4 regions of the Geobacillus stearothermophilus ATCC 12980 genome follow, and region 4 is predicted to be linked to each of the others. Evidence: riboswitches for the same ligand, from Rfam matches in the RefSeq annotation. Region 4 holds a riboswitch; each other region holds the start of a gene.
The links. Region 4 has a riboswitch for S-adenosylmethionine ahead of mtnW (2,3-diketo-5-methylthiopentyl-1-phosphate enolase). Riboswitches for the same ligand answer to the same signal wherever they lie in the genome.
Positions count from the first base shown of each region.

Region 1: another riboswitch for S-adenosylmethionine. It lies ahead of QSJ10_RS02020 (phosphoadenylyl-sulfate reductase); the one in region 4 lies ahead of mtnW (2,3-diketo-5-methylthiopentyl-1-phosphate enolase).
Region 2: another riboswitch for S-adenosylmethionine. It lies ahead of metK (methionine adenosyltransferase); the one in region 4 lies ahead of mtnW (2,3-diketo-5-methylthiopentyl-1-phosphate enolase).
Region 3: another riboswitch for S-adenosylmethionine. It lies ahead of QSJ10_RS13190 (methionine ABC transporter ATP-binding protein); the one in region 4 lies ahead of mtnW (2,3-diketo-5-methylthiopentyl-1-phosphate enolase).

Region 1 covers NZ_CP128494.1:379,327-383,003, reverse strand. Annotated here, with positions in the region: gene QSJ10_RS02030 (low molecular weight protein-tyrosine-phosphatase) at 1-274, opposite strand, end outside; gene QSJ10_RS02025 (DUF1128 domain-containing protein) at 478-702, shown strand; SAM riboswitch class I at 830-936, shown strand; gene QSJ10_RS02020 (phosphoadenylyl-sulfate reductase) at 1,059-1,766, shown strand; gene cysP (sulfate permease) at 1,782-2,855, shown strand; gene sat (sulfate adenylyltransferase) at 2,887-3,677, shown strand, end outside.
Region 2 covers NZ_CP128494.1:2,246,832-2,250,508, forward strand. Annotated here, with positions in the region: gene QSJ10_RS12125 (tetraprenyl-beta-curcumene synthase family protein) at 1-152, opposite strand, end outside; gene QSJ10_RS12130 (gamma carbonic anhydrase) at 491-1,039, shown strand; gene metK (methionine adenosyltransferase) at 1,062-2,273, opposite strand; SAM riboswitch class I at 2,403-2,517, opposite strand; gene pckA (phosphoenolpyruvate carboxykinase (ATP)) at 2,736-3,677, shown strand, end outside.
Region 3 covers NZ_CP128494.1:2,416,540-2,420,216, reverse strand. Annotated here, with positions in the region: gene QSJ10_RS13210 (DUF2553 family protein) at 1-56, shown strand, start outside; gene QSJ10_RS13205 (ribonuclease M5) at 228-587, shown strand; gene QSJ10_RS13200 (thioredoxin family protein) at 584-898, shown strand; gene QSJ10_RS13195 (hypothetical protein) at 1,052-1,396, shown strand; SAM riboswitch class I at 1,470-1,579, shown strand; gene QSJ10_RS13190 (methionine ABC transporter ATP-binding protein) at 1,668-2,696, shown strand; gene QSJ10_RS13185 (methionine ABC transporter permease) at 2,686-3,354, shown strand; gene QSJ10_RS13180 (MetQ/NlpA family ABC transporter substrate-binding protein) at 3,370-3,677, shown strand, end outside.
Region 4 covers NZ_CP128494.1:784,314-787,990, forward strand. Annotated here, with positions in the region: gene QSJ10_RS04265 (pyridoxal phosphate-dependent aminotransferase) at 1-1,142, shown strand, start outside; SAM riboswitch class I at 1,282-1,390, shown strand; gene mtnW (2,3-diketo-5-methylthiopentyl-1-phosphate enolase) at 1,468-2,709, shown strand; gene mtnX (2-hydroxy-3-keto-5-methylthiopentenyl-1-phosphate phosphatase) at 2,706-3,368, shown strand; gene QSJ10_RS04280 (methylthioribulose 1-phosphate dehydratase) at 3,365-3,677, shown strand, end outside.

The DNA of each region.
Region 1 (3,677 bases), 400 kb from region 4:
TGGCGGCGTCCATGGCGATGATGTAATCAAATTCCTCCAAGTCGCGGCGCCCGACTTGCCGGGCGCGGATGCCGGAATAGTCAATGTCGTTTTCACTCAAAATCCGCCTTGTCCCCTCATGCGGCGGCTCCCCGACATGCCAGCTGCCCGTTCCCGCTGAATCAACGACAATCTGTCCGTCAAGCCCCCGTTCGTTCACCAAATGACGGAATACCGCTTCCGCCATCGGCGAACGGCAAATGTTGCCGAGGCAAACAAACAACACTTTGACCATCGAAGCAGCCACTCCTTTCCATCCCGTTTTCTTGGCATTAGTTTTCCCTTTTCATCCAAGCGCTTGATAGCTGCTTTCTAGCAGCTCGTGCACATGCACCTATATTTTACCACCTAACGCTGGCGCGGACTATATTGCCTCTCCCCTTTTTCACCGCCGGTGTGGTACAATACATGATAACCTGCCACGAAAGGAGCGAAACCATGGATTTATCGAAACCGTCCGCAGAAAACGTCGAATATATCGTTGAACAACTGAAGAAAAAATTAAAAGTGCTCAATTTTGATGCGATTAAGCCGGCCCATTTTTCCGAGGCATGGTATGACGAACTGAAAGACATTTACGACATGGTCATGAAGCGTGAAACGTTCAGTTCAAGCGAAATACAGGCCATTGTTGAGGAGCTCGGAAGCCTGCGCAAGCGGTAATCCTCTCCTTCCGTCACCGGATGGAAGCATCGCGAAGCTGCCTATGTATATAAAAAAATTCCTATCGAAAAACTAGGATTGACATTAGCGCCAATTGTGTTAAAATTTAATCAATATAAATTACATACGCTTATCAAGAGCGGGGGAGGGACTGGCCCGATGAACTCCGGCAACCTGCCGCGTTTGGCAAGGTGCTAATTCCAGCAAAATGGGATCCATTTTGGAAGATAAGGCGTCCCTCGTTCTTCCGCTCTTTCCGAAATGGAAGGGGCGTTTTTATCGCCAGGCTGCCCGTTGCCGGATGAATATCCGACTAATTATGTTGATTTTCTTTGTTTTTTAAGGAGGGGGAAACGATGCTCACATATGACCAATGGGAAACGGCCGAAAAACCGTCTTTTCCGTCCGATGATGAAACGAAAGGGGCGTTGGCTGTCCTTGCTTGGGCGTACCGCGAATACGGCGATGACATTGTCTATGCGTGCAGTTTTGGCATTGAAGGGATTGTGCTCATTGATTTGATTTTCCAAGTCAAGCCGGATGCGGAAATCGTCTTTTTGGATACAGGGATGCATTTCCAAGAGACGTACGACACGATCGCGAACGTACAGGAAAAATACCCGTCGCTCCGCATCGTGATGAAACAGCCGCACTTGACGCTGGAGGAGCAGGCTGCACAGTTCGGCGATGAACTATGGAAACGCGATCCGAACAAATGCTGTGAGTTGCGCAAAGTCATTCCGCTGCGGGAAGTCTTGACCGGCGTCACCGCCTGGATTTCCGGCTTGCGCCGCGAACAGTCGCCGACGCGGCGCCATGTCGAGTACATCAATAAAGACGACAAATTCCGCTCCATTAAAGTGTGCCCGCTCATTCATTGGACGTGGAAAGACGTTTGGAATTACGTATATAAACAAGGTCTTCCGTACAACGTGCTCCATGACCGGGGCTACCCGAGCATCGGCTGCGCCCCTTGCACAGCGCCGGCATCGGATCCGAACGATTTGCGCTCCGGGCGCTGGGCCGGCCAGGGGAAAACGGAGTGCGGGCTCCATCTCACATAAGGGGAGAACAACGATATGCTCCTTGCCATTGCCTTTATTGTGTCCTTTTTCTTCGCCATGAACATCGGGGCGAGCGGCGCGGCCGCCTCGATGGGCGTCGCGTACGGGTCGGGCGCCATTCCGAAAAAGTCGATGGCCCTCCTTCTTTGCGGCATCGGCGTGTTTCTCGGCAGCCTTGGCGGCGGAGAAGTAGTGAAAACGATCGGGTCGGGCATTATTCCGTCTTCGATCCTCACCGTCAAAATCGTCGTCATCATTTTAACGGCGGCGGCCATTTCACTTTTTGCGGCGAACATCATGGGCATTCCGCTCTCGACGAGCGAGATCACCGTTGGATCAGTCGTCGGCGTTGGCATCGCCTATCAGGCGTTGTACTTTCATAAGCTGCTGTTTATCGTGTCGGTATGGATCGTGATCCCGATCGTCGCCTTTTCGTTTACGCTGGCTGTCGGCAAATGGTTTTTGACGCTCAAGCGAAAATATCCGCAGCTTGAACAAGGGCGCTGGCAAAAAACATTCATGGCCTTGCTCGTTGTCACGGGCTTTCTCGAGGCGTTTTCCGCCGGCATGAACAATGTGGCCAATGCCGTCGGGCCGCTCGTCGGCGCCGGGCTGATGGCGGTCGGGCCGGCAACTATCTTCGGCGGCTTGTTTGTCGCTGCCGGCGCCCTGTTGCTTGGGCATCGCGTGTTAGAAACAAACGGAAAGAAAATTACAAACTTCTCCCCGTTTGAAGGAATCGCCATTTCCGGCACGGGAGCCGTGCTCGTCATCATTTCGTCGCTGTTTGGTTTGCCTGTTCCGCTTACGCAGATTACGACATCGGCGATCATCGGCATCGGCACGGCGAAAAGCGGGATGTCGATTTGGCAAAAGCGGATTGTCGTGCAACTGTTGAAAGTGTGGTTTGTTTCGCCAATATTTTCCCTTGTCATTTCGTACAGCCTTGTGAAACTGTTGCTTGACAGCGATGTTTACACGGTGATTGCCATCTTCAGCGTCTGCCTGGCGACGCTTGGCGTCATCAGCTTAAAAAAAACAGTCGCCGAAGAAGAGCGTTCGCTTCATGAACATGGCGGCGGCATTTAATGAACATCTATCAATCTAGGAGGTTATGAACATGAGTTTGAGCATTCCGCATGGCGGCACATTGATCAACCGTTGGAATCCGGATTACCCAATCGATGAAGCAACGAAAACGATCGAGCTGTCCAAAGCCGAACTAAGCGACCTTGAGCTGATCGGCACAGGCGCCTACAGCCCGCTCACCGGGTTTTTAACGAAAGCCGATTACGATGCGGTCGTAGAAACGATGCGCCTCGCTGATGGCACTGTCTGGAGCATTCCGATCACGCTGGCGGTGACGGAAGAAAAAGCGAGTGAACTCACTGTCGGCGACAAAGCGAAACTCGTTTATGGCGGCGACGTCTACGGCGTCATTGAAATCGCCGATATTTACCGCCCGGATAAAACGAAAGAAGCCAAGCTCGTCTATAAAACCGATGAACTCGCTCACCCGGGCGTGCGCAAGCTGTTTGAAAAACCAGATGTGTACGTCGGCGGAGCGGTTACGCTCGTCAAACGGACCGACAAAGGCCAGTTTGCTCCGTTTTATTTCGATCCGGCCGAAACGCGGAAACGATTTGCCGAACTCGGCTGGAATACCGTCGTCGGCTTCCAAACACGCAACCCGGTTCACCGCGCCCATGAATACATTCAAAAATGCGCGCTTGAAATCGTGGACGGCTTGTTTTTAAACCCGCTCGTCGGCGAAACGAAAGCGGACGATATTCCGGCCGACATCCGGATGGAAAGCTATCAAGTGCTGCTGGAAAACTATTATCCGAAAGACCGCGTTTTCTTGGGCGTCTTCCAAGCTGCGATGCGCTATGCCGGTCCGCGCGAAGCGAT
Region 2 (3,677 bases), 1.4 Mb from region 4:
CGAAGCTCCGGGTCGGGAATGCGCTCGGCCTGGCGCCGCCAATAGGCAAGCTCGCGGTGGACAAGCGGAAGCACGTCACGATACACCATTTTCATCAAGGCGATGGGGTTTTTCGGAATGTTCAATCGGTTCACCTCAGGTGCAAACACCATGGTCTCGTCTCCTAGCATTTCCATCTTATCGGCAACCAAAATTGTTTCGCGTCTGAACAGCTTGCGATCTCGTCTTCCAGTATTGCCATCAATGCGGCCGGGGCAAATCATAAAAGGGTTGGCGACGGAATGAAAAAGCCGCTCAACAACGGTTCTTCTCACGTTGAGAAGCTTTGTGAAATCGGATCTTCTTCCCCGATCCCAACCACTCATCGGGCGAAACGAAACGTTTTTCACCAATCCCGATTAGGCGCGCTCGCTTTCGTTGGCGATTTGGACGCAGCGTTGTACAATACATGGTGAACGATCGATTTTGCAACAGAAAGGAACGAACGCCCATGATTTACCCATACAAAGGCAAAACGCCGCAAATTGCCGCCTCCGCCTTTATCGCCGACTATGTGACGATCACCGGCGATGTCGTGATCGGCGAAGAGACAAGCATTTGGTTCAATACCGTCATTCGCGGCGATGTGGCACCAACGGTGATTGGCAACCGGGTCAATATTCAAGATAACTCAATTTTGCATCAAAGTCCAAACAATCCGCTTATCATTGAGGACGGGGTGACGGTCGGCCATCAAGTCATTTTGCACAGCGCCATCGTTCGCAAAAACGCGCTCATCGGCATGGGCTCAATCATTTTGGACCGCGCGGAAATCGGGGAAGGCGCGTTTATCGGCGCCGGCAGTTTAGTGCCGCCGGGCAAAAAAATTCCACCCAACACGCTCGCCCTCGGCCGACCGGCGAAAGTCGTCCGCGAACTGACGGAAGACGATATCCGCGAAATGGAGCGCATCCGCCGCGAATATGTCGAGAAAGGGCAGTATTACAAAGCGCTGCAGCAACAGCGGACATCGTGCGCCGACAAAAAAGAGCTACCGTGATCAGGCAGCTCTTTTTCTTTCATCACTTGTCCGCCAGCGCCAGCGCTTGTTCTCTCAGCGTCGTCGCTTTATCAGTGCGCTCCCACGGCAAGTCGATGTCCGTACGCCCAAAATGGCCGTAAGCAGCCGTCTGTTTGTAAATCGGGCGGCGCAGGTCAAGCATTTTGATGATGCCCGCCGGGCGGAGATCGAAGTTGCTGCGCACGACCTCAATCAAAATGTCTTCCGACACTTTGCCGGTGCCGAACGTATCAATGGAAATCGATACCGGACGGGCGACGCCGATCGCGTAGGCGAGCTGCACTTCGCATTTGTCGGCCAGTCCTGCCGCGACGATGTTTTTCGCGACATAGCGGGCCGCATACGCTGCCGAGCGGTCGACTTTCGTCGGATCTTTGCCCGAGAACGCGCCACCGCCGTGGCGGGCGTAGCCGCCGTACGTATCGACGATGATTTTGCGCCCCGTCAACCCAGCATCCCCTTGCGGACCGCCGATGACAAACCGTCCTGTCGGGTTGATGAAATAGTTCGTGTTCTCATCAAGCAGCTCCGCGGGCACGACCGGCTTGATGACCTGCTCTTTAATGTCGCGCTCGATTTGCTCTTGCGTAATTTCCGGATGGTGCTGCGCGGAAACGACGATCGTATCGACGCGCACCGGTTTGCCGTTTTCATCGTATTCGATCGTCACTTGCGTTTTCCCGTCCGGCCGCAAGTACGGCAAGACGTCCGTTTTACGCACTTCCGCCAATCGGCGCGCCAAGCGGTGCGCAAGCGAAATCGGCAGCGGCATCAATTCTTCCGTCTCATTGCAGGCGAACCCAAACATCAATCCTTGGTCGCCGGCGCCGATCGCTTCAATTTCCTCATCAGTCATCTGACCTTCGCGCGCCTCGAGCGCCCGATCCACCCCCATCGCAATGTCCGGCGATTGTTCGTCAATCGACGTCAGCACCGCGCACGTATCAGCGTCAAATCCGTATTTGGCGCGCGTGTAGCCGATCTCCCGGATCGTATCGCGGACGATGCGCGGAATGTCCACGTATGTTGATGTCGTGATTTCCCCGCTCACGAGCACCAGCCCGGTCGTGACGCTCGTTTCGCAGGCGACGCGGGCGTTTGGATCTTTTTCCAAAATCGCATCCAAAATGGCGTCAGAAATTTGGTCGCAAATTTTATCCGGATGTCCTTCCGTCACAGACTCTGAAGTAAACAAGCGGCGTTTGGCTGACATTCGGTTTGTTTCCTCCTCTTGGCATGATGTGGCGACACGGAACTCATTTCCCTTTTTCCCTTCGCAATATAAAAAACCTTTCCTGTAACGGCTGAGGAAAGGTCATGGCAATCGTATTGCTTCCTTTCACTCTTATCGTTCAAGGACTGCGCCTTGCCACAGGTTAGCACCATTTCACACATGTCCAGTTGTGACGGTTGCTGGGCTTCATCGGGCCTGTCCCTCCACCGGCTCGGGATAAGAGTATCCGTTCAATGACTTATCTTATCGCAACGGAATCGGCAAAGTCAACTATCAAAATTCATTTTTTATCATTTCCAGCCGCGAAAATTCTTTCCTCAAGGAAATCGACACATTGGGCAAAATAAAGTTTGAAAAACCCACACAATTAGTATGGACTATTAATAAAAATGTGTTATACTATTTTCAAGAGTGATTACAAAAAGAAGGCGGGTTTTGAATATGGGGATCGCAAACATGACGAATAAGCTTGATTTATTGCTACAAAAACCGTACGTACATCACCAATTGTCCGTCGCCGAGCTCGTCGAGAAAGTCCTGCAACGGAACGAAGGACGGCTGACCCACACCGGAGCCGTCGCGGTGACAACCGGCAAGTACACAGGGCGGTCGCCGAAAGACAAATACATCGTCGAAGAACCGTCAACGAAGCAAACGATCGACTGGGGCGCGGTCAACCAGCCGATGTCTCCGGAGACGTTTGATAAACTGTACGACAAAGTGCTCGATTATTTAATGAAACAAGATGAACTGTTCGTCTTTAAAGGCTTTGCCGGCGCCGATCCGAAATACCGGCTGCCGATTCAAGTCGTCAACGAATTCGCCTGGCACAACTTGTTCGTCCATCAGCTGTTCATCCGCCCGAGCGCCGAGGAGCTCGCCGCGCACGAGCCGCAATTCACCGTCATTTGCGCGCCGAACTTTAAAGCCGACCCGAAGGTGGACGGGACGCGCTCGGAAGCGTTCATCATCATCTCGTTTGAACGGCGCACCGTGTTGATCGGCGGCACCGAGTATGCCGGCGAAATGAAAAAATCGATTTTCTCGGTCATGAACTATGTGCTGCCGGAACAAGGCATCCTGCCGATGCACTGCTCGGCCAACGTCGGGCAGGAAGGCGACGTCGCCCTCTTTTTCGGCTTGTCGGGAACGGGAAAAACGACGCTCTCGACCGACCCGAACCGCCGCTTGATCGGCGATGACGAACACGGTTGGTCAAGCCGCGGCATTTTCAACATCGAAGGCGGCTGCTATGCGAAATGCATCAAGCTATCGCGCGAGAAAGAGCCGCAAATTTTTGACGCCATCGGCTTCGGCGCGGTGCTCGAAAACGTCGTTCTCGATGACGCGACGCGGGTGCCGAATTACGACGACGGCACGCTG
Region 3 (3,677 bases), 1.2 Mb from region 4:
GCGAGCTCATCGGCCGCCTTCCGCTTCCTGCGGCTGTAGCGTGGAAAAACGGATAAAGCGAACAAATGGGAAAATTTGAAAATGGGTCACCGCTACCGTTGAACCGGATCAAAAATATGTCGACTGCGACGGGGAGGCGGGCTGGTGTTAGGAGGCAACGGCGGATGGCCGTTGCTTTTCTGTTGCCATACAATATTGTATCCTCATTCACGTTAGGTGGGTCGGACATGCGACAGGTGGAAAAAGTGATTATTGTGGAAGGGCGGTCAGATAAGGAAAAAGTGGCGGCCGTGCTGAACGAGCCGGTTGTCATCATTTGCACGAACGGCACGATCAGCGATGCGCGCCTTGAGGAGCTGGCCGATGAACTCGAAGGGCGGGATGTGTACGTGCTCGCCGATGCCGACGAGGCGGGGGAAAAATTGCGCCGGCAGTTCCGCCGGGTGTTTCCGGAAGCAGGGCATATTTACATTGACCGGGCGTATCGCGAAGTGGCCGCCGCCCCGATCTGGCATTTGGCGCATGTGCTGCTGCGCGCCCATTTTGACGTCCGTATCGAATCGTTCATGAGAGGAAGAGGCGAGTGAACACAATCGGTCGAAACGATATTAAGCGAATGGTGGAAGGGGAGCCGCTTCTCGCTCTTTCGTTGTATACCCCACTGTGCGGCACGTGCCAGTTGGCGAGGCGCATGCTTGTTGTCCTAGAACAATTGTTTCCGGACATACCGTTTTGCGAAACGGACATCAACTACATCCCCGAGCAGGCGGCGGCGTGGAAAATTGAAAGCGTTCCGTGCTTGCTTCTTTTCGCCGGCGGAGAGATCATCGGCAAATGGTATGCGTTCCATTCGGTCCCTTATTTGTACGAAGCAATCCGCGCCCGTTTGCCGCGTTGACGATCCGCCATTTTTTGACGCCGTTTGACACATTTCATGGGAAATGACAAAAACGGCGTTGGTTCGCCACGGCGGCTGTCGAGATTTTTGTAAAGGATTCTCCCCCTTCGGCATGGAAATAAAAGGACAAAGGAGATGGGGGGAGGATGCTCAATGGAAATGTGCGAGTTGGTAGGACAGTTTATGGAACGGATGCAAACGTTGCGCCATTTGTTGCCGATTTTGCCGGATGAGCAGCTGTATGTTCGCTTTGAAAGCGAGGAAGAGACCGCCATGGTGGCGCTCGGCAAGGAGCTTACTGCCGGAAGGGAACCTGATGAACGGAACGTCTTGACGGTGCACGGCTCCAAAAAAGCACTTTGCTCGCTTTTAGACGGCGAGCTGAAGCTGCAGCAGCTCGTCCGGCTGCGCGAAGTGCATGTATCGGGAAGCTTTCGTCATCTGTTGCTGCTTGAGTCGCTCCTCCATTTGGCTAAGCCATATCGGCATGTTGGGTGAAATTTTTATTGACAATGTTCGACACAAGGTGATACAATCACAGTTGTAGTCAATCGAATAGGCGATTGTTGCGCTCTTATCAAGAGAGGTGGAGGGATGTGCCCAATGAAGCCCGGCAACCGTCAGCGCGTGCGCTGAAAAGGTGCCAATTCACACAAAGCGGCCTGCTTTGAGAGATAAGAGACGGAATGGTGCACAATACCTTTCTGTTCTCTGCGGGCAGAAAGGTTTTCTTTTTGCGCTCCGCCGCCTTGGGGAGGAAGGTGAAACGATGATTACACTCGAACATGTGACAAAGATCTATCAAGCGGCTAACGGCTCAGTCACGGCCGTCGACAATGTGTCGCTTGAGATTCGCGAAGGGGAAATTTTCGGCATTATCGGCTACAGCGGCGCGGGGAAAAGTACGCTCATCCGCTTGCTCAATGGGCTCGAGAAGCCGACGGGCGGCCGGGTGGTCGTCGCCGGCCGCGACATGGGGCGCATCAAAGGGCGGGAGCTGCGCAAGGCGCGTCAAGAGATCGGGATGATTTTCCAACATTTCAACTTGCTTTGGTCGCGCACAGTGCGGGAAAACATTGCGTTTCCGCTCGAGATTGCGGGTGTTCCGAAAGCGGAGCGGCAAAAACGGGTCGATGAATTGATCGAGCTCGTCGGGCTCACGGGGCGGGAAGAGGCGTATCCGTCGCAGTTGAGCGGCGGGCAAAAGCAGCGTGTCGGCATTGCCCGGGCGCTCGCCAACAACCCGAAAGTGCTGCTTTGCGACGAGGCGACATCGGCGTTGGACCCGCAGACGACCGATGCGATTTTGGACTTGCTCGTTGACATCAACAAGCGGCTCGGGCTGACGATCGTGCTGATCACCCATGAAATGCACGTCATCCGCAAAATTTGCGACCGCGTCGCCGTGATGGAAAACGGCAAAATCGTTGAGCAAGGCGACGTGTTGCACGTGTTCCGCAACCCGCAGCAGCCGATCACGAAGCGGTTCGTCAAGCAGCTCGTCGAGCCGGAAGAGACGGAAGAGGCGATTTCCCATTTGTTTGGCCAATACCCGAGCGGGCTGATCGCGCAGCTGACGTTTGTCGGCGCGGCGGCCGGCCAGCCGCTCATCAGCCAGGTCGTGCGGCAATTTGCCGTCGATATGAATATTTTGCAAGGGAAAATTTCGCAAACCCATCAAGGCGCTTATGGGGTGCTGTTTGTGCACATCAATGGGGCGGCGGATGAAATTGACCGGGCGCTTGGCTACATTCAAAGCCAGCAGGTGGCGGTGGAGGTGATTCACGATGCTCGCTAACCTCCTGCCGAACGTCCAATGGGAGACGATGTGGGCGGCGACGGTCGAGACGCTGTATATGACGGGAGTGGCGGTGGCGGCCACTTTCGTTCTCGGAATCGTTCTTGGCTTGCTTCTATTTTTGACAGCGAAGGGCAACCTATGGGAAAACCGGTTTGTCAATACCGTGATTGCGGCGTTTGTGAACATTTTCCGCTCCATTCCGTTTATTATTTTGATCATTTTGCTCATTCCGTTTACCACCTGGCTTGTTGGGACGATGCTTGGCGCCAATGCGGCGCTGCCGGCTTTGGTCATTGGGGCCGCGCCGTTTTACGCCCGCATGGTGGAGATTGCCCTTCGCGAAATTGATAAAGGCGTCATCGAAGCAGCCCAAGCGATGGGCGCCTCAACGTGGACGATCATTTGGAAAGTGCTGCTGCCGGAGTCATTGCCGGCGCTTGTCTCCGGCATTACGGTGACGGCGGTGTCGCTCGTCAGCTATACAGCGATGGCTGGAGCCATCGGCGCCGGCGGGCTTGGGAACTTGGCGTATTTGGAAGGGTTCCAGCGCAACCATAACGATGTGACATTTGTCGCAACCGTATTGGTGTTGGTCATTGTATTTATCATTCAGCTGATCGGTGACTTTGTCACTTCGAAAATCGATAAACGATAAAGGGGGAAACAACTGATGAAGAAATGGTTGGGTATGTTGCTCGCCGCCATTCTCGTGCTCGCTTTGGCGGCATGCGGCGGCAACAATAACGACAACGCGGAAGGCGGCAAAGACGGCAAATTGGTGAAGTTGAAAGTCGGTGCGTCGAACGTGCCGCATGCGGAAATTTTGGAAAAAGCGAAACCGATTTTGAAGAAAAAAGGCATCGACTTGGAGATCATTACGTTCCAAGATTACATCTTGCCGAACAAAGCGCTGGCTGAGAAGCAAATCGACGCCAACTATTTCCAACACATTCCGTATTTGGAATCGCAAAAGAAAGA
Region 4 (3,677 bases):
AGCTGCCGAAGCAGTTTTTCGCCTCGCTCGTGGCGAAAGTCGGTGCGAAGATCAAGGCGGGTTATGATGTGATCAACTTAGGGCAGGGCAATCCGGATCAGCCGACGCCAAAGCATATCGTCGAGGCGATGCAGCGGGCGGCGGCCAATCCGAAATACCATAAATATTCGCCGTTTCAAGGCTACTCGTTTTTGAAAAAAGCCGTAGCGGCGTTTTACGCGCGCGAGTACGGGGTGACGATCGACCCGGCCCGCGAGGTCGCCATCTTGTTCGGCGGCAAAGCCGGGCTTGTCGAGCTGCCGCTTTGCCTCGTCAACCCGGGCGATGTCGTGCTCGTCCCGGACCCGGGTTATCCGGACTATTGGTCGGGAATCGCGCTCGCCCGCGCGCGGATGGAAATGATGCCGCTTGTCGCGGAGAATGAGTTTCTGCCGGATTATTCGGCCATTCCCAGGGCGGCGGCCGACCGGGCGAAACTGATGTTTTTAAACTATCCGAACAACCCGACCGGCGCGACGGCGACGAAGGAGTTTTTTGCTGAAACGGTGGCATTTGCGGAAAAGTACGGCATAGCCGTTGTGCATGATTTTGCCTATGGCGCGGTCGGCTTTGACGGCCAAAAGCCGGTCAGCTTTCTAGAAGTGGACGGGGCGAAAGACATTGGCGTTGAAATCTACACGTTCTCGAAAACGTACAATATGGCCGGCTGGCGCGTGGCGTTCGCTGTCGGCAATGAGCGGATCATCCGTGCCATTGAGTTGTTGCAAGATCATTTGTACGTCAGCTTGTTCGGCGCCGTCCAAGAAGCGGCGGCAGCTGCGCTCCTCGGCCCGCAAGACTGCGTCGCGGAGCTCGTTGCCTTGTACGAGGCGCGCCGCAATACGTTTATTCATGCTTTGCGCGCGACGATCGGATGGGAAGCGCCGGCGCCGTCTGGATCATTTTTCGCCTGGCTTCCGTTGCCAAAAGGCGCATCATCCGCCGAATTTGCCGATCTGTTGCTTGAGCGGGCGCACGTCGCCGTCGCCCCAGGCATCGGTTTTGGAAAACACGGCGAAGGGTATGTGCGCGTTGGATTGTTGACCGATGAAGCGCGGCTTCGCGAAGCGGCGGAGCGGATCGGCCGGCTCGGATTGTTTTGAAAAAAAGAGCGGCAATGAACCGTTGACGGGACAACGTTGACCAGGCTATTTTAAAAAAATAATTGACAACGGCGGCAAAGGCTGTCATAATTCAAAGTAAATTTGCCAATCGTTTGACAAGTGCATAAACGAGCAGGCTTTCTTATCAAGAGCAGGCGGAGGGACGAGCCCAATGAAGCCCGGCAACCGGCTTGGCGCACGCTAAGCACGGTGCTAATTCTTGCAGCGGAAACGCTGGGAGATAAGAAGAGCGCCATGAATGAATGACGCCTCTTCTTAGGAAGGGGCTTTTTTATTTCGCCATATATTGAAAGAGGGATGGACGATGAGTGCAGTCATTGCGACGTATTTGCTTCATGATGAACACGATATTCGCCAAAAAGCGGAAGGAATCGCGCTCGGCTTGACAGTCGGCACATGGACCGACTTGCCGCAGCTAGAGCAAGACCAGCTTCGCAAGCATAAAGGGGAAGTCGTTGCGATCGAAGAGCTTGGCGAGAGCGAGCGGGTAAACGCCTATTTCGGCAAGCGGTTGAAGCGGGCAATCGTCAAAATCGCTTACCCGACCGTCAACTTCAGCGCCGATTTGCCAGCATTGTTGGTGACGACGTTCGGCAAGCTGTCGCTTGACGGGGAAGTGCGGTTGCTTGATTTGGAATTTCCGGAAGAATGGAAGCGGCAGTTTCCGGGGCCGCGCTTTGGCATCGCCGGCATTCGCGAAAAGGTCGGAGTGTACGACCGCCCGCTGTTGATGAGCATTTTCAAGGGCATCGTTGGCCGCGATTTGGCGTATTTGACATCAGAGTTGAAAAAGCAAGCGCTTGGCGGCGTTGACTTGGTCAAAGATGACGAAATTTTGTTTGACAGCGATCGTCTGCCATTTGCGAAGCGCATTACAGAAGGCAAAGCGGCGCTCGAAGAGGTGTACGAACAAACAGGCAAGCGGACGCTGTATGCCGTCAACTTGACCGGCAAAACGTTTGAACTGAAAGAAAAAGCGAAACGGGCGGCTGAGCTTGGCGCCGATGTGCTGTTGTTCAACGTGTTCGCCTATGGATTGGACGTCCTACAAGGGTTGCGGGAAGATGAAGAGATTTCCGTTCCGATCATGGCCCACCCGGCGTTCAGCGGCGCGATCACGCCGTCGGAGTTTTACGGCGTCGCCCCGTCGCTCTTGCTTGGAAAGCTTTTGCGGCTTGCCGGCGCCGACTTTGTTCTGTTCCCGTCGCCGTACGGCAGCGTCGCCTTGGAGCGCGAGCAGGCGCTTGGCATCGCCCGGGCGCTGACCGATGAACAAGAGCCGTTTGCCCGGGCGTTTCCAGTGCCATCGGCCGGCATCCATCCGGGCTTGGTGCCGCTCCTTGTCCGCGATTTTGGCCTTGACAGCGTCGTCAACGCCGGCGGCGGCATCCACGGCCACCCGGACGGGGCGATCGGCGGCGGAAAGGCGTTTCGCGCCGCCATCGACGCAGCGCTGGTCGGCCGTCCGCTTCGTGAAGCGGCGAAAGACAACGAGGCGCTGCAAAAGGCGATCGACCGCTGGGGCGCTATTGAGGTGGAAGCATGACGAAACAACTCGTTCTTTTTTGCGATTTTGACGGCACGATCACGGAAAACGACAACATCATCGCGATTATGAAACAGTTCGCCCCGCCGGAGTGGGAGGCACTAAAGGACGACATTCTCGCCCAGCGCATCTCCGTTCAGGAAGGCGTCGGAAAAATGTTTTCGCTTCTTCCGTCAGCGCTGAAAGGGGAGATTGTTGACTTTTTGCTTAGCACCGCCCGCTTGCGCGAAGGGTTCCGCGAGTTTGTCGCATGGACAAAAGAGCAAAGCATCCCGCTCTATATCGTGAGCGGCGGCATCGACTTTTTCGTCTATCCGCTGCTTGAAGGGCTCATTGAACCGGAGCGGATTTTTTGCAACGGCTCCGATTTCAGCGGTGAGACGATCCGCATCACATGGCCGCATGCATGTGACAGCCGGTGCCAAAACGGCTGCGGCTGCTGCAAGCCGTCGCTATTGCGCAGGCTTGCCCGCCCGGACGGGTATCACGTCGTCATCGGCGATTCGATCACCGACTTGGCGGTGGCCAGGCAAGCCGACTATGTGCTGGCGCGCGATTTTCTGCTTGAAAAATGTCAAGAGCTTGACCTGCCGCACGCGCCATTTGCGACGTTTTTTGACGTGATGGATGCGTTGCAGCGAATGGAGGTGATCGTATGAGCATCGTCGTGAAAAAGTGGAACGAGCTTGCGGAAGTGAAAGCCGAGCTCGCCGCCCGCGATTGGTTTTTCGCAACAAGCGGCAATTTGTCGATCAAAGTGACGGACGACCCGTTGACGTTTTTGGTGACAGCGAGCGGCAAGGATAAGCGGAAGCAAACGGATGAGGACTTCTTGCTCGTTGACGCTGCTGGCCGACCAGCGGAGAAAACACATTTAAAGCCATCAGCGGAGACGCTGCTGCATGTGGAAATTTACAACCGCACAAACGCCGGTTGCGTCTTGCACGTTCATACCGTGGACAACAATT